Regions from separate parts of the Streptomyces sp. NPDC046915 genome, predicted to be linked through region 4. Evidence: riboswitches for the same ligand, from Rfam matches in the RefSeq annotation. Region 4 holds a riboswitch; each other region holds the start of a gene.
The links. A riboswitch is a leader RNA that binds a small molecule or an ion and turns the genes downstream of it on or off. The one in region 4 is predicted to bind cyclic di-AMP.
Positions count from the first base shown of each region.

Region 1: it holds a riboswitch for cyclic di-AMP, as region 4 does, so the genes downstream of both, ABZ915_RS38780 (transglycosylase family protein) here and ABZ915_RS11330 (M23 family metallopeptidase) in region 4, are expected to answer to the same signal.
Region 2: it holds a riboswitch for cyclic di-AMP, as region 4 does, so the genes downstream of both, ABZ915_RS27740 (NlpC/P60 family protein) here and ABZ915_RS11330 (M23 family metallopeptidase) in region 4, are expected to answer to the same signal.
Region 3: it holds a riboswitch for cyclic di-AMP, as region 4 does, so the genes downstream of both, ABZ915_RS41915 (LysM peptidoglycan-binding domain-containing M23 family metallopeptidase) here and ABZ915_RS11330 (M23 family metallopeptidase) in region 4, are expected to answer to the same signal.

Region 1 is NZ_JBEYXB010000021.1:96,161-100,326, forward strand. It holds gene ABZ915_RS38770 (cytochrome P450) at 1-730, shown strand, start outside; gene ABZ915_RS38775 (transglycosylase family protein) at 920-1,942, shown strand; cyclic di-AMP (ydaO/yuaA leader) riboswitch at 2,125-2,309, shown strand; gene ABZ915_RS38780 (transglycosylase family protein) at 2,314-3,006, shown strand; gene eno (phosphopyruvate hydratase) at 3,312-4,166, shown strand, end outside.
Region 2 is NZ_JBEYXB010000011.1:147,989-152,154, forward strand. It holds gene pcrA (DNA helicase PcrA) at 1-1,930, opposite strand, end outside; cyclic di-AMP (ydaO/yuaA leader) riboswitch at 2,159-2,336, shown strand; gene ABZ915_RS27740 (NlpC/P60 family protein) at 2,344-3,537, shown strand; gene ABZ915_RS27745 (tellurite resistance/C4-dicarboxylate transporter family protein) at 3,564-4,166, shown strand, end outside.
Region 3 is NZ_JBEYXB010000026.1:96,799-100,964, reverse strand. It holds gene ABZ915_RS41920 (alpha-galactosidase) at 1-1,411, shown strand, start outside; cyclic di-AMP (ydaO/yuaA leader) riboswitch at 1,727-1,886, shown strand; gene ABZ915_RS41915 (LysM peptidoglycan-binding domain-containing M23 family metallopeptidase) at 1,891-2,814, shown strand; gene ABZ915_RS41910 (SGNH/GDSL hydrolase family protein) at 3,015-3,800, shown strand; gene ABZ915_RS41905 (TetR/AcrR family transcriptional regulator) at 3,970-4,166, opposite strand, start outside.
Region 4 is NZ_JBEYXB010000003.1:672,352-676,517, forward strand. It holds gene ribA (GTP cyclohydrolase II) at 1-531, opposite strand, end outside; gene ABZ915_RS11315 (MarR family transcriptional regulator) at 636-1,151, opposite strand; gene ABZ915_RS11320 (dihydrofolate reductase family protein) at 1,241-2,371, shown strand; tRNA gene ABZ915_RS11325 (tRNA-Met) at 2,427-2,500, shown strand; cyclic di-AMP (ydaO/yuaA leader) riboswitch at 2,821-2,987, shown strand; gene ABZ915_RS11330 (M23 family metallopeptidase) at 2,998-4,029, shown strand; gene ABZ915_RS11335 (aldo/keto reductase) at 4,133-4,166, shown strand, end outside.

The DNA of each region.
Region 1 (4,166 bases), on a different contig from region 4:
CCGGCACGGCGGAGGCCCGCGCGGCGGGGTCGCACGGTCGGTGAAGAAGATGCGGGGCTACCTCGCCGAGCTGATCCACAAGAAACGCGAGGCGCTCCCGGCCGAACCGGCGCCCGGCGAGGACCTCATCTCCGGTCTCATCCGCTCCTCCGACCACGGCGAGCACCTCACCGAGAACGAGGCCGCCGCCATGGCGTTCATCCTCCTGTTCGCCGGGTTCGAGACGACGGTCAATCTCATCGGCAACGGCACGTACGCCCTCCTCACCCACCCCGGGCAGCGGCAGCGGCTTCAGGAGTCCCTCGCGCGCGGAGAACGGCAGCTGCTGGAGACCGGCGTCGAGGAACTCCTGCGCTACGACGGCCCGGTGGAGCTCGCCACCTGGCGGTTCGCCACCCGGCCGCTCACCGTCGGCGGGCAGGACATCGCACCCGGCGACCCCGTCCTCGTCGTACTCGCCGCCGCGGACCGGGACCCCGAGCGGTTCGCCGACCCGGACGTCCTCGACCTCGCACGGCGTGACAATCAGCACCTCGGTTACGGCCACGGCATCCACTACTGCCTCGGCGCCCCGCTCGCCCGGCTGGAGGGCCAGACCGCGCTCGCCACCCTCCTCACCCGTCTTCCCGACCTCCGACTCGCGGTGGAACCAGCCGATTTGCGGTGGCGTGGGGGGCTCATCATGCGTGGACTGCGTACCTTGCCCGTGGAGTTCACGACCGTCCGGTAATCGACCGGTAAGCGGGAGGGCGGACGGCGCCTTCACAAAAAAGTGACCGACGTTCAACTCTGTGATCTTCACGTGATCTGCGCGGCATTAACTTGTGACAAGTGATCGTCTGCCGATACGTTCACTCGTCAGCGCGGCGCCTCACCGCAGTCGCCGCGCCGGTACTGCTGTCTTGGGAAAGGTCACCGCATGCTCTCCGGGAACGGTCGCCACCGACGCCCCCGTCAGGCTCCGGCCCTCCTCGTCGCGGCCGGAGTGACCGGCTCCGCCATCGCCATCCCGTTGCTCGGCGCATCCGCGGCCAACGCGGCCGACGGGACCACGTGGGACAAGGTGGCCGAGTGCGAGAGCGGCGGCTCGTGGAGCGCCGACTCGGGCAACGGCTACTACGGCGGCCTCCAGATGTCCCAGGGCGACTGGGACAAGTACGGCGGCCTCGACTACGCCTCCACGCCGGACCAGGCCAGCCGTTCGCAGCAGATCTCGGTCGCCGAGAAGATCCTCGCCGACCAGGGCACCAAGCCCTGGGCCACCTGCGCCCTGCTCTCCGGCCTCACGTCGAACTCCGGTTCGGTGGACGTCGACACGGGCGTCGGCGGGTCCGGATCATCCGGTTCCGACAATTCCTCCCATTCGTCGAATTCATCTGATTCATCCGATTCGAAGGATTCCAAGGGGTCCCAGGGGTCCGAGGATTCCTCGAAGTCTTCGTCTGATTCGTCGGAGTCGTCCGATTCCGGCCCCTCGCTGGACGCCTCGTCCTCGCCGAGCCCGGGTGTCGATGCCGGCTCCAAGGGTTCGGATGATTCCGCCAAGTCGGACAAGTCGGCATCTTCCGGCTCCGGGAAGTCCGAGGGCAGCGGCAGCTCGGCCACGGTGTCTCCTGACGCCGATGAATCGGACGATTCGTGGCAGACCGGGGGTTCTTGGAGCCTTGTGGACACCGGGGTGGCCAGCAGTGGTCGTCACCGGGGCGACAATGCGGACGAAACCGTGACAAGCGGTCAGACCGCCACCACCTCCGGCCGGCACGCCGCAGGCGGCTACACCGTCCGCGACGGTGACACTCTCGCCTCCATCGCCGACTCCCTTGGCCTCGAGGGCGGATGGCGGGCGCTCTATGCCGCGAACAAGGGCGACATCGGAAGCGACCCGAACAACATCGCCCCCGGTCAGACCCTGGAACTCAGTGCCGAAACGGGTGCAAAGTAGCGGGAGTTGACGCCCCGTTTTGGGCTTGTTGTCCGCTTTGCTGAAAGTGTGGGATGAGTCTCAGAAGCCCTGATCGTCTTTGAATTTCCGCGGATCGCGTGTCTACGGTCATGACCGCTCGTCAACGCGAGCCCCGGCCGCCGCAACGCCGAATCCTGCCAGCGGCTGCCCGGGAACAGTCGTCGCGTCAAGCGCCGTAGGCAGGAGCGGGGGACCCAAGGTAAGCGCCGGGCCCGGAGGTCGAAAGACCACCGGGGACGGCTAGGGGTGAAGCCGCGCCTCGCACGAGAACCACGCGAGGTGCGGCCGGGCAACTCAACCGGCCCGAACCCGACAGCTCACCTCGCAGGCGTCGGTGAGGGGATCGATCCATGCTGTTTTCCGGCAAGGGCAAGCACCGTCGTCCGTCCAAGGCCGTCCGCGCCATCGCTGTCGCCGGTGTCACCGGCGCCGCCGTCGCCGCCCCGCTGATGGCGGCCGGCAACGCCTCCGCCGCCACCGCCTCCGAGTGGGACGCGGTCGCCCAGTGCGAGTCCGGCGGCAACTGGTCCATCAACACCGGCAACGGCTACTACGGCGGTCTCCAGTTCTCCGCCTCCACCTGGGCCGCGTACGGCGGCACGCAGTACGCCTCCCAGGCCAACCAGGCCTCCAAGGCCCAGCAGATAGCCGTCGCCGAGAAGGTCCTCGCCGCGCAGGGCAAGGGTGCCTGGCCGGTCTGCGGCAAGGGCCTGTCCGGCGCCGCCTACACCGGTTCGAGCAGCGGCTCCTCCAGCTCCTCCAACTCCTCCAGCTCTGCCGGCACCACCACCCGCTCGGCCGACCAGCAGGCCGCCACCCGCTCCTCGGAGCGTCCGGCCGCCAAGAAGACCGTCACCACCCCGACCGGCAAGACGGTCAAGAAGGGCGACGGCGAGTACAAGGTCGTCAAGGGCGACACCCTCAGCTCGATCGCCGAGAAGCACCACGTCGCCGGCGGCTGGCAGAAGCTGTTCCAGCTGAACAAGGACATCGTCGACGACGCCAACGTCATCTACCCGGGCCAGCAGCTGCACCTGAAGTGACACCTGGCTGGTAGTACGACCACAGCGCCCTCATATCCGTGGCCTCCATGATGGAGGCCACGTGAGGGTCACCCCCCCGTCCCCCACGGGGTCCCCCGCTCCGGTGCGTGTTCCCCCGTACGCACCGGAGCGGGGTTTCTTTTTTCTTCCCGCCCTTTGTTCCGTTGGGGAACAATGTGTACCGTCGCCGTGTCCACGGGGCGGTCGGTCGGCTGCCGATGGCCCGGGGACGGTTAGGCTCTAGTCGCAAGGCCCAGCCGCAAGGCACACAGCCCCGCACTTTCAGCGTCACATCCAAGAAGGAGATGCTCGTGCCGTCCATCGACGTCGTCGTAGCCCGGGAAATCCTGGACTCCCGAGGCAATCCCACGGTCGAGGTCGAGGTCGGCCTCGACGACGGCAGCACGGGTCGTGCCGCCGTCCCGTCCGGCGCCTCCACGGGCGCCTTCGAGGCCATCGAGCTCCGCGACGGTGACCCCAACCGCTACCTGGGCAAGGGCGTCGAGAAGGCCGTCCTCGCCGTCATCGAGCAGATCGGCCCGGAGCTGGTCGGCTACGACGCCACCGAGCAGCGCCTGATCGACCAGGCGATGTTCGACCTGGACGCCACCGACAACAAGGGCTCCCTCGGCGCCAACGCCATCCTCGGCGTCTCGCTCGCCGTGGCCCACGCCGCCTCCGAGGCCAGCGACCTCCCCCTCTTCCGCTACCTGGGCGGCCCGAACGCGCACCTGCTGCCGGTGCCGATGATGAACATCCTGAACGGCGGCTCGCACGCCGACTCCAACGTGGACATCCAGGAGTTCATGATCGCCCCGATCGGCGCGGAGTCCTTCTCCGAGGCGCTGCGCTGGGGTGCCGAGGTCTACCACACCCTGAAGAAGGTCCTGAAGTCCAAGGGCCTGTCCACCGGTCTCGGCGACGAGGGCGGCTTCGCCCCGAACCTCGAGTCCAACCGCGCCGCCCTCGACCTCATCATCGAGGCGATCAAGCAGGCCGGCTACATCCCGGGTGAGCAGATCGCGCTCGCGCTCGACGTCGCCGCGTCCGAGTTCTACAAGGACGGCAAGTACGAGTTCGAGGGCAAGTCCCGCTCCGCCGCCGAGATGACGGAGTACTACGAGGAGCTCGTGGCGGCCTACCCGCTCGTCTCCATCGAG
Region 2 (4,166 bases), on a different contig from region 4:
TCAGCGTGATGACGCCGTCGCCGTCCTCCTCGTCCGGGATCTGGTCGGAGTCGGCGACCAGCGCGACCTGCTCCAGGAAGTCGGACAGACCCACCGACTCGCCCTCACCGCGCTCCTGCTCGAACTCCAGCGCCACTGCCGCGAGTTCCTGGAGGTTCTCGATGCGGGTCTCGTCCTGCGGGTCGGTGGAGGCCTGCAACTCGGCCAGGTATCCGGTGCGTTCGAGTATGGCTTCCAGGACGGTGGCCGGGCCCGCGCCGGACTCGACGATCGTACGGAGCTCCTCCATGAGCACGTTGAACCGCTTGACCGCGTTCGTCGACCGCGCCGCCATGCCGTACGCCTCGTCGACCCGCTTCAGCGCCTGCGGGAAGCTGACCTTCTCCCGCTGGGCGAGGGCGTCGATCATCGCCTCCGCGCGCTCACCGATGCCGCGCTTGGGCACGTTCAGGATGCGGCGCAGCGGGACCGAGTCCTCGGGGTTGGCGAGGACGCGCAGGTAGGCCAGGACGTCCCGGACCTCCTTGCGCTCGTAGAAGCGGACACCGCCGACGACCTTGTAGGGCAGGCCGACGCGGATGAAGACCTCTTCGAAGACACGGGACTGGGCGTTGGTGCGGTAGAAGACGGCGACGTCCGAGGCCTTCGCCTCGCCCGCGTCCGTGAGGCGGTCTATCTCGTCGGCGACGAACTGCGCCTCGTCGTGCTCGGTGTCGGCGACATAGCCGGTGATCTGCGCGCCCGCGCCCGCGTTGGTCCACAGGTTCTTGGGGCGGCGGGACTCGTTGCGCTCGATGACCGCGTTGGCCGCGGAGAGGATCGTCTGGGTGGAGCGGTAGTTCTGCTCCAGCAGGATCGTCGTCGCGTCCGGGTAGTCCTCCTCGAACTGGAGGATGTTGCGGATGGTCGCGCCGCGGAAGGCGTAGATCGACTGGTCGGCGTCACCGACCACGCACAGCTCGGCGGGCGTCAGGTCGTCCGGGCCGGGCGGCACGTCCGCCGGGTGCGCCGGATGCTCGGAGGTGCCGACGAGCTCCCGCACGAGGGCGTACTGGGCGTGGTTGGTGTCCTGGTACTCGTCGACCAGGACGTGACGGAAGCGGCGGCGGTAGTGCTCGGCGACGTCCGGGAAGGCGCGGAGCAGGTTGACCGTCGTCATGATCAGGTCGTCGAAGTCGAGCGCGTTGGCCTCGCGCAGCCGCGACTGGTACAGGGCGTAGGCCTGGGCGAGGGTCTTCTCGAAGCCGTCGGCGGCCTGGGCGGCGAAGTCCTCCTCGTCGATCAGCTCGTTCTTCAGGTTGGAGATCTTGGCGCTGAAGGACTTCGGCGGGAAGCGCTTGGGATCGAGCTCCAGGTCGCGGCAGACCAGGGCCATCAGCCGCTTGGAGTCGGCGGCGTCGTAGATCGAGAACGACGACGTGAAGCCGAGCCTCTTGCTCTCCCGGCGCAGGATGCGCACGCACGCGCTGTGGAAGGTCATCACCCACATCGCGTTCGCGCGCGGGCCGACGAGCTGCTCGACGCGCTCCTTCATCTCGCCGGCGGCCTTGTTGGTGAAGGTGATCGCGAGGATCTGGCCGGGGTGGACGCCTCGCTCGCCGAGCAGGTGGGCGATGCGGTGGGTGAGCACGCGGGTCTTGCCGGAACCGGCGCCGGCCACGATGAGCAGCGGGGAGCCGGCGTGGACGACGGCCGCGCGCTGGTTCTCGTTCAGCCCGTCCAGGAGCGCGGCGGCGTCGATCGCCGGGCGTGGGGCGCCGTCACGGTAGTACCCGTCCCGGTCCGGTGGCACATCGAACTTCCCGCCGAACAGATCGTCCGGAACCGGCTCCGGAGCGTGATCGTCCTCGGGCGGCGGCGGGGGTTCCTCCTCGTGCCCACGAGGGGTCTGGAGGTCCGCCAGGAAGCTGTCGTCAAAGAGGCTGCTCATCGCTCTCCGAGTCTAGGGCGCCCCACCGACAACCGGCCGCCACCCTCGGAACTTGGCCGGCGGACGATCCCCTCACCCTGCGGAACCGCATGGTCACAAGAGCGACACGCGTGTCCCGTGTCACGAAAATGTATCGGACATATAGTGCACCAACCTTCACATGAGTCACACGAGTTGGCTAGCGTTCGGCCAGGCCGCTCGACCCCCACCGGCGAACCTCGCCGGGCCGCGCGGCCTCCGCCGAGTCCGGTGCGCCCCTTACGGCAGCCGGAGCCGGGGACCCACCGAGACCTTGGGGTGAATCGGCCCGCCCTCCCCACCGGGGACGACGGCCGTAGGGCAACCCTTCCGAACCACCCGCCCGAACCCGACAGCTAACCCGGTAGGCGGAGCATTGGAAGGAGTCGCCTCCCTTGGCGTCGCACCGCAAGCGCCCCTCGGGTGGGGCAGGCATACGCAAGCCCGCCCTCGCCACCGCCGCCCTCACCTCCGTCGCCCTGCTCTCCCAGACGGCCAACGCCACCCCCTCGACCCCCTCCACCGACAACAAGCCGAGCATGGAAGAGGTCGAGAAGAAGGTCGACGACCTGTACCGGCAGGCGGGGTCGGCGACCGAGAAGTACAACGCGGCCAAGGAGACGACCGGCAAGCAGCGCCGGCGAGTCGACACCCTCCTCGACGAAGTGGCCAAGCGCACGGAGAAGCTGAACAAGGCGCGCGAGAAGCTGGGTTCGTTCGCCGCGGCCCAGTACCGGACCGGGGCCGCCGCCCCCGACACCGCCACCTTCCTGCTCGCGGACACCCCGCAGGACTACTTCGACCAGACCCAGCTGATGAGCCGGCTGACCAAGCGGGAGAAGGGCGCGGTCGACGACTACGTCACCGAGCAGTCCGCGACCATGAAGAAGCGTCAGGAGGCCACCCAGAGCCTCGAGACGCTGACCGACTCCCAGCACGACCTCCAGGCCGCCAAGTCGACCGTCCAGAAGAAGCTCTCCACCGCGCGTGAGCTGCTGTCCACGCTGACGGCGCAGGAGAAGGCGCGGCTCGCGGCGATCGAGAAGCAGAAGCAGGAGGAGGCCGCGCGCAAGGCGGCGGAGCTCGCGAAGGAGCAGGCGGCGGCGCAGGCAGCCGCGCAGGCGAAGGCACAGCAGCAGAACAGCGGCTCGTCGGACACGTCGACCTCGACGGGTTCCTCGTCGGGCTCGTCCACGTCGACCTCGCCGTCCACGCCGACCTCCTCGTCCTCCGCCAAGGCCGCGAAGGCGATCGCGTTCGCCCGCGCGCAGATCGGCAAGCCGTACGTCTGGGGCGCCACCGGCCCCGGCTCCTACGACTGCTCCGGCCTCACCCAGGCCGCCTGGAGAGCCGCCGGCGTCAGCCTGCCACGCACCACCTACGACCAGGTCAATGCCGGCACCACGGTCTCCCTCGCCAACGCCCAGCCCGGTGATCTGGTCTTCTTCTACGACGATGTGAGCCACGTCGGCGTCTACATCGGCAACGGCATGATGATCCACGCCCCCAAGCCCGGCGCCTACGTCCGTGAGGAGTCGATCTACTACGGCGGCGAATCGATCATCCACAGCGTGGTGCGTCCGGCCTGAGCCGGCGGGGCCCTAGCATCGGGCTCATGCCCGGCCCCTACTCACCTATACGCGTCTGGTGGGCTCGGCGTTCACCGGCGGCCGGTGCCGCTGTCATGGCGACCGGGATCGTGTCGGTGGGGTTGCAGCTGATCGGTCACGAGGTGCTGTCCCGGGTCGCCCTGGGGCTGGCCTGCGCCGCCTGGCTGGGGTTCGCGGCCGGTTTCACCCTGCGGCTGCTGCGCGAGCGGGAGCGGTGGGCGGCGGAGGCGGAGACGCCGAGCGCGCTCACCGCGGTGGCCGCCACGGCGGTGCTGGGCACCCGGTTCTCACTGCTGGGCCGGCCGGTCCTGGCCGAGGCGCTGCTCGCGCCGGCGGTCGTGCTCTGGCCCGTGCTGCTCGTCCTCGTCGTTCGGCGGTGGGAGCGGCGTATGCCGGGGGCGGTGTTCCTGGGCTGTGTGGCCACGGAGTCGATCGCCGCGCTGGGTGCCGTGCTGGCCGCGGCGACGGCCACGGCGTGGCTCGCGCACACCGCGCTCGTGCTGTTCTGGCTGGGACTGGTGTTCTACGGGTTGGCCCTGGCCCGGTTCGATCCGCGGCAGCTGCTGGAGGGTGCCGGGGACCAGTGGATCGGCGGCGGCGCGCTCGCC
Region 3 (4,166 bases), on a different contig from region 4:
GTCGGGGTCCTGGCGGATCGCGGTCGCCCAGCTCCCCGACGCGCGGGTGCAGATCACCGGCGGCGCCGGTTACGACGACTCGGGTCTGCTGACCCTGGCGCCGGGGGAGTCGTACACCACGCCCGTCTTCGCGGGCCTGTGGAGCGACGGCGGCTTCGGCGGCGCCAGCCGTGCCTGGCACGCCTACCAGCGGGCGTACGTCATCCCGGACGCCGACCGGGACCGGCCCGTGCTGTTCAACTCCTGGGAGGCGACGAACTTCGACATCTCCGAGGAGCAGCAGGCGACCCTCGCCCGGCGGGCGGCTGCGATCGGCGTCGAGCTGTTCGTGGTCGACGACGGCTGGTTCGGCGCCCGCACCAGCGACCGTGCCGGTCTCGGCGACTGGACGCCCAACCCCGACCGCTTCCCGAACGGCCTGGGGACCCTCGCGGACTATGTGCACGCCCTCGGTATGCAGTTCGGCATCTGGGTCGAGCCCGAGATGGTCAACCCGGACAGCGAGCTGTACCGCGCCCACCCCGACTGGGTGCAGTTCCAACCCGGACGGAAGCGGACGGAATTCCGCAATCAGCTCGTCCTCAACCTCGCCCGCGAGGACGTCCAGCAGTACCTCTGGGAGCAGCTCGACGGGCTTCTCTCCAGCGCCCCGGTCGACTATGTGAAGTGGGACTTCAACCGCTGCTTCACCGACGCCGGCTGGCCCGGCGAACCGTACCCGCAGCGACTGTGGGTGGACCATGTCCGTGGCCTGTACGGCCTCCTCGACCGGCTGCGGGCGGCCCACCCGCGCGTCGCCTTCGAGTCCTGCTCGGGCGGTGGCGGCCGGATCGACCTCGGTGTCATGAGCCGTACGGACCAGGTGTGGACCTCCGACAACACCGACCCGCTCGACCGGCTGGCCATCCAGCACGGCTTCAGCCAGATCCATCCCGCGCGGGTCATGGCCGCCTGGGTCACCGACAGCCCGAACACCCAGCTCAACGGCCGGGTCAGCGCCCTGAAGTTCCGCTTCGTGAGCGCCATGGCCGGGGTCCTCGGCGTCGGTGGCGACCTCTCGGAATGGACGGAGGAGGAGCTCGCCGAGGCCCGGGAGTGGGTGGAGCTCTACAAGGAGATCCGCCCGGTCGTGCAGCGCGGCGACCTCCATCGGCTGCGGCCGCCGGAGGGCGGGCTGAGCGCGGTGCAGTACGTCCTCGGGGACGAGACGGTCGTCCTCGCCTGGCTCCAGGCGCAGCGGTACGGCGAGCCGGTCCCCGCGCTGCGGCTGCGCGGCCTCGACCCCACGGCATCGTACGAATGCCGCGAAACGGGCGAAATCCATCGAGGTGCCGTCCTGCTGCACCACGGGCTGCGCACGGGGTTGCGCGGTGACTTCGATGCGGCGGTTCTCCGTCTGCGTCGTATCTGAGTAATCTGCCCGAATGAGGCCCTTCATTACTTTTATTGGAACTAATTCTGAAATAGGGGGTCATGGGGGTCGAGTGGTGAGGAGGGTCATATTGGTGACCGTCCGTTGTGCGTCATGTTCACGTAATCCGCATGGTTTTCCGGCGATTTGACGCGGCGGGGAAGAAGGGAATTCACGGAGGGTGACCGGGAACTCCCGTAACGGATCAAGCGAAACGCGGACAGAGGGAATCTTCTGCTTGTCCCGTCGCGTCCCGCTCGCTTACGTTCGCCACCAATCCGGACGGAACGCCGAATCCTGCCGCCGCCCGGAGCTCGGACACACTCACCCGTGCACGGCAGGAGCGGGGGACCCACCAGGTACGACTGCCTGTCCCGGTCTCCGGGACGGCTAGGGGTGAAGCCGCGCTCCGTGCGCGGCCGGGCAGCTCCAGCCCGAACCCGACAGCTCACCTCGCAGGCGCCGGAGAGGAATTCGCCATGCCCGCGAAGGGTAAGCACCGCCGTCCCAAGAACCGGCGTTTCACCCGCTCCATCGCCGTCGCCGGAACCGGCGGCGCCGCGCTGGCGCTGCCCCTCATGGGGGCCACCGGTGCCCATGCGGCCTCCGCGGCCACCGCGAAGGACTCCGTTTCCGAGAAGGCCGTCCAGGCCGTGCCGGTGGCCGAGAAGAAGGCCGCCGCCGCGCAAGCGGGCGCGCACACCTACACGGTGCGGTCGGGCGACTGGCTCGCGAAGATCGCCGACGAGCAGAACGTCCGCGGCGGCTGGCACCGGCTCTACGCGGACAACCGCGAGGCAGTCGGCAGCGACCCCTCGCTGATCCACCCCGGCCTGAAGCTGACCCTCGGCGAGAAGGCCGCCGGGACCGGCACGAGCGCCAAGTCCGCCGCCCCGAAGAAGACTTCGTCCGCCTCGCACGCGACCACGCCCCCGGCCTCGCGGTCGGCCACGCGGACCCGGCCGGCGCCCGCCGCCGCGCCGAACGCCGCCACCGGCTTCACCCTCCCGGTGTCGGGCGGCACCGTCGGCACCGGTTACCACGTGCCGGGCGGCATGTGGTCCAGCGGCTACCACACGGGCGTCGACTTCGTCGTCCCGACCGGCACCTCCGTCAAGGCCGTGGGCGCGGGCACGGTCGTCTCCGCCGGCTGGGGCGGCGCCTACGGCAACCAGGTCGTGATCAGGCTCGCCGACGGCTACTACGCGCAGTACGGCCACCTCTCCTCGATCTCCGTCTCGGCCGGGCAGACCGTGGCCGCGGGGCAGCAGATGGGCCTCTCCGGCGCGACCGGCAACGTGACCGGCCCGCACCTGCACTTCGAGATCCGCACCACGCCGAACTACGGCTCGGACGTGGACCCGGTCGGCTACCTCCGCTCGCACGGCGTCGCCGTCGCCTGACGGCACTCGGACCACCGGAGGCCGGACCCCTGATCCCCGGGTCCGGCCTTCGGTGTACCCGGGCGTATTCCCGTCCGGCGCCTTTCGGTGCCGTGGCTTATCTCACCGTCCGTCAACCCCGTATTACGGTCGCGTAGGTCACATCGAAAGGTGAATCATGGGCCGATGTGGCAGACGATTCGAAGAGTGACAACAGATCAGTGATCGGGTCGTACGTGGCGGTGGGGGACAGCTTCACCGAGGGCGTGGGCGACCCCGGCCCCGACGGGGCGTTCGTCGGCTGGGCCGACCGGTTCGCGGTCCTCCTCGCGGACCGGCGGCCCGAGGGCGACTTCAGGTACACGAACCTTGCGGTACGCGGCAGACTGCTCGACCAGATCGTGGCGGACCAGCTCCCGCGCGCCGTCGAACTCGCCCCGGACCTGGTGTCCTTCTGCGCGGGCGGCAACGACATCATCCGGCCCGGCACCGACCCCGACGAGGTGGCCGAGCGCTTCGAGCTGGCGGTGGCACAGCTCACCTCCGTCGCGGGCACCGTCATGGTGACGACCGGCTTCGACACGCGTGGCGTGCCCGTGCTCAAGCATCTGCGCGGCAAGATCGCCACGTACAACGGCCATGTCCGGGCCATCGCCGACCGGTACGGCTGTCCCGTCCTCGACCTGTGGTCCCTCAGGACCGTCCAGGACCGGCGCGCCTGGGACCACGACCGGCTCCACCTCTCGCCCGAGGGGCACACGCGCGTGGCGCTGCGGGCCGGCGAGGTGCTCGGCGTGGAGGTCCCCGCCGACCCGGAGCAGCCCTGGCCGCCGCTCCCGCCCCGGGGCACGCTCGACATCCGCCGCGACGACGTCCACTGGGCCCGCGAGTACCTGGTCCCGTGGATCGGCCGCCGCCTGCGCGGCGAGTCCTCCGGCGACCACGTGACGGCCAAGGGCGCCCTGTCCCCGGACGACATCAGGACGCGGATCGCCTCGGTGGCCTGAGCGGGTTCCCTCCGGGGGTTCGGCGGTGGCGCTGTCCGAAGGCGGTACGGCAGCGGGCTGCGGTGCCGTACGGCCTCCGGGCAGCGCGGTCATGCGCGGGCGGGAGCGATGCCCCGGCCGCCCTGCCGCCGCCCGGTACACCCCGTCGGGGCGTCGCCCGCGCGGAGCGTCACGGCTGCGTCAGATTCTCCCGGTCCAGGCCCAGTTCCCGGGCCAGGGCCTCGTTCACCCATGCCTGGGCGCGGGACCGGGGCACCGCGCCGGCGTAGGACGTCAGCTGGACGGCGAGGCCGTCGAGCAGGGCGGTCAGGCGCAGGGCCGTGGCGGTGGGGTCCGGGCAGTCGAACTCGCCCGCCTCGACGCCCT
Region 4 (4,166 bases):
CACCCGGTCGCGGACGACGAGGCCCAGGCCGCGCAGCTGGTCGGCCTTGTCGGGGTTGTTGGAGAGCAGGTCCAGCTCCTCGATGCCGAGGGCGCGGAGCATCTGGCCGGCCGACGTGTAGTCGCGGGCGTCCTCCGGCAGGCCGAGGGCGGCGTTGGCCTCGTAGGTGTCCAGGCCCTGGTCCTGGAGGGCGTACGCGTCGAGCTTGTTGTAGAGGCCGATGCCGCGGCCCTCCTGGCGGAGGTAGAGCAGGACGCCACCGCGGTCGGCGATGCGCTCGACCGCCTCGCGCAGCTGGGGGCCGCAGTCGCAGCGGGCCGAGCCGAAGACGTCCCCGGTCAGGCACTCGGAGTGCAGGCGGACCAGCGGGACGGTGCCGGGGTCGGGGCGGCCGAGGACGACGGCCACGTGCTCCTGGCCGTCGGTCAGGCCGTGGAAGGTGACCAGTTCGGCGTCGACGCTGTAGCCGTCGTGGAAGCGCAGCGGTACCCGGACGCGGGCGCGCGGGGTGGCGGCGGGGGTGTCGGGCATGCGGGTCTCCGGGGTTCAAGGAGTTTCAGATTTGAAGCAGTTGCCGGGAACCCTACCCCATGCTTTAAATTTGAAGCAACGGATTCGCGGATCTCGTGCGGAGATCACGAACAGGACTTCGGCGACCGGCGCCGCCACGGCACGTCGTCCGGCGCGGACCCCGCCTCCTCGCCCTGGAGCGCGTCGGCGACCGAGCTGAAGATCTCCTCCAGCTGCCGTACCTGTTCGGGGCTGAGGCGGTCGAAGAGGGAGGCCCGTACGGTCGCCACGTGACACGGTGCCGCACGTTCCAGGACGGCCATCCCCTCGTCGGTCAGCGCGGCGATGCTGCCCCGCTTGTCGGACGGGCACCCCTCACGCCGTACCAGGCCGTCCTTCTCCAGCCGGGTCACGGCGTAGGTCAGCCGGCTCCGGGTGATCTTCGACCTCTCCGCGAGGTCGGTCATGCGCAGACTGTGTTCCGGCGCCTCGGAGAGGTTGGCCAGGATGGAGTAGTACAGGTGCGGCATGCCGGTGTCCTGCTGGAGCTGCCGGTCGATCGCGTCCTCCAGGAGCAGGCTGCCGGCGATGTACGCGCGCCAGGCGCGCTGTTCCTCGGGGGTGAGCCAGCGGGTCGTCATGCCACCAGTGTAGGTTTGTTTCAAACTTGAACCAAGACCCCGGGTCCGCCGAGTCCGGCCCTGCCCCGCCTCCCGAAGAGAGCGCGTCGATGCCCCGTCCGTACGTCCTGCTGTCCGCCGCCGTCTCCCTCGACGGCTACCTCGACGACACCGGCCCCGACCGGCTGCTGCTGTCCGGCCCGGCCGACTTCGACCGGGTCGACGAGGTACGGGCGTCCGTCGACGCGATCCTGGTCGGCGCCGGCACCATCCGCGCCGACAACCCGAGGCTGCTGGTCAACTCGGCCGAGCGACGGGCGGCCCGGCTCGCCGCCGGACGGGCGGAGTACCCCCTCAAGGTCACCGTCAGCGGCTCCGGCGACCTGGACCCGGACGCGAACTTCTGGCACACCGGTGGCGAGAAGGTCCTCTACACGACCGACCAGGGCGCCGAGCGGGCCCGCACCCTGGGCATCGCGGCCGACGTCGTCCCGCTGGGCGCGGATCTGGACTGGCCCGCACTGCTCGAACACTTGTACGCAGTGCGCGGGGTGCGCCGCCTGATGGTCGAGGGCGGCGGCATCATCCACACCCAGCTGCTGCGGCAGGGCCTCGCCGACGAGCTCCAGCTCGTCCTGGCCCCCCTCCTCGTCGGCGACCCGGACGCCCCCCGACTCTTCGGGCCCGGGGGCTACCAGGCCGGGCGGCTGCGGCTGCTGGAGACGCGCCGTATCGAGGACGTCGTCCTGATGCGCTACGAGCCGACCGCGCCCGGCACCGGCCCGGCGGCCCTCGCGGCCGACCGCCACTGGCTGCGGATCGCCTGCGAGCTGGCCGCGCTGTGCCCGCCCTCGGAGACGGCGTTCAGCGTCGGAGCGGTGGTGGTGGCCACCGACGGTACGGAACTCGCGCGCGGCCACTCACGCGAGGGGGACGATCCCGTGGTCCACGCGGAGGAGGCGGCGCTGGCCAAGATCCGGCCCGACGACCCGCGGCTGGCCGGCGCCACGGTGTACAGCAGCCTCGAACCCTGCGCCCGGCGGGCCTCCCGGCCGGCGCCGTGCGCCCGGCTGATCCTCGACGCGGGGGTACGCCGGGTGGTCACAGCCTGGCGGGAGCCGGACACGTTCGTCACCGACGCAGACGGGAGCGGGCTGCTGGCGGCCGCGGGTGTGGACGTGGTCGTCCTGCCCGAGTACGAGGAGGCCGCGAAGGCGCCGAACCGGCACCTGCCGGGCTGATCGAAAAGGAGTGTGCGAGTGGTCCCGCGGATGACGTACACTGGTGACACAACGACGCGGGGTGGAGCAGCTCGGTAGCTCGCTGGGCTCATAACCCAGAGGTCGCAGGTTCAAATCCTGTCCCCGCTACTGAAGGCTCAGGGCCGGAATCCAGTACACGGATTCCGGCCCTGAGTGTTTTCCCGGTCCTGAGCGCTTCCTGATCCCGATATCACGCACAGTCATGCACCGGGCGCCCTCCGCTTTGCATATGGGTAACCATCAAAACGTCTGTGACTGCTGAGGTGCCCCGCGCCCGGCTCAACTCGCCCGTTTTTCACCGGTCATCGCCCATAAGTTCTCCTGTGAAAACCATAATGATCAAGCCGAACGGCTTGGAAACTGACAGGTAGGTCTATTAACGTTCGATAACGCAGCGCGGTCGTCCCAGCCGTCACCCGCGACGGCTCCGTGCGCACATGCCGAATCCCGAAAGGGAACCGGGGAACCACCACCTTGGGGTGAATCACGCGAACACCGCCGTGAACTGCTTGAGTTCACGACTGGTATACGCGCGTAGGAGACCTTCCTGCTCCGAACCCGTCAGCTAACCCGGTAGGCGTTACGGAAGGAAGGAGCACGCCCGCGTGGCGTCCAACCCGCCTGCCCCCACAGCCCCGTTCGTGCCGAGCCAGCGCACCGAGACCTTCGGCTACGGCGAGTACCGCACCGACGAGGGCCCCTGGGAGGAGTGGAATCCCACCGAGGACTCCCTCGCCCCGGTACGCGGCCGGCACCGCGTCAGCAAGCAGCGCGGCGGCGGGCTCGCCCGCAGCTCCACCGTTCTGGGCGTCGGCGTGATAGCCGCCGTCGGCGCGGGCGGCATGGCCAGCGCCAACACCGGCAAGCCGCCGGTCCACATCTCCATGCCCGACCTGCCCTCCGTCGGCTCCCTGCTGGGCGACGACGCCGACGGCGCCAAGGCCACCGAGGCCAGCCTGGCCCACGTCGGCGTGGCAACCGCCGACAGCGACCAGGGCGGCACCGACGCCGGCGAGGCCCTGCGCAACCGGATCATGGCGCAGGCCGAGCAGCAGAAGAGCCAGGTCGACGGCAAGGCGACCGCCGCCGCCGTGGCCGCCGCGGAGAAGCAGTCCACCGCCGCGGCCGCCAAGGCGGAGAAGGAAGCCGCCACCGAGGCCGCCGCCGCCAAGGACAAGGCCGAGGCCGTCGCCAAGAAGCAGGCTGAGGCCGACCGCCTCGCCGCCCTGGCCAAGCAGTACACGCTGCCGACCTCCTCGTACACGATCACCGGCACCTTCGGGCAGCCCGGTGCCATGTGGTCCTCCGGCTACCACACCGGCCTGGACTTCGCGGCGCCGACCGGCACGCTCATCAAGGCCATCCACAGCGGCACGATCACCGAGGCGGGCTGGGCCGGCGCCTACGGCTACCGCACCATCCTCACCCTCGACGACGGCACCGAGCTGTGGTTCTGCCACCAGTCCTCGATCAACGTGAAGGTCGGCCAGAAGGTCAGCACCGGTGAGGTCATCGGCCGCGTCGGCGCCACCGGCAACGTCACCGGCCCGCACGTGCACCTCGAGGTCCACCCCGGCGGCCAGGCCACCGGCATCGACCCGATGGCATGGCTGCACAGCAAGGGCCTCACCCCCTGACGCGCCTCTCCGTTCCCCGGCAGCCCTGACGACACCCCCCCGACGTCAGGGCTGCCGGTCCGTCGCGGAATGCGCACCGCCGCCGCGGTGGTTGGATCAAGACATGGCTTCTCTTCGTAAACTCGGCAATTCCGATC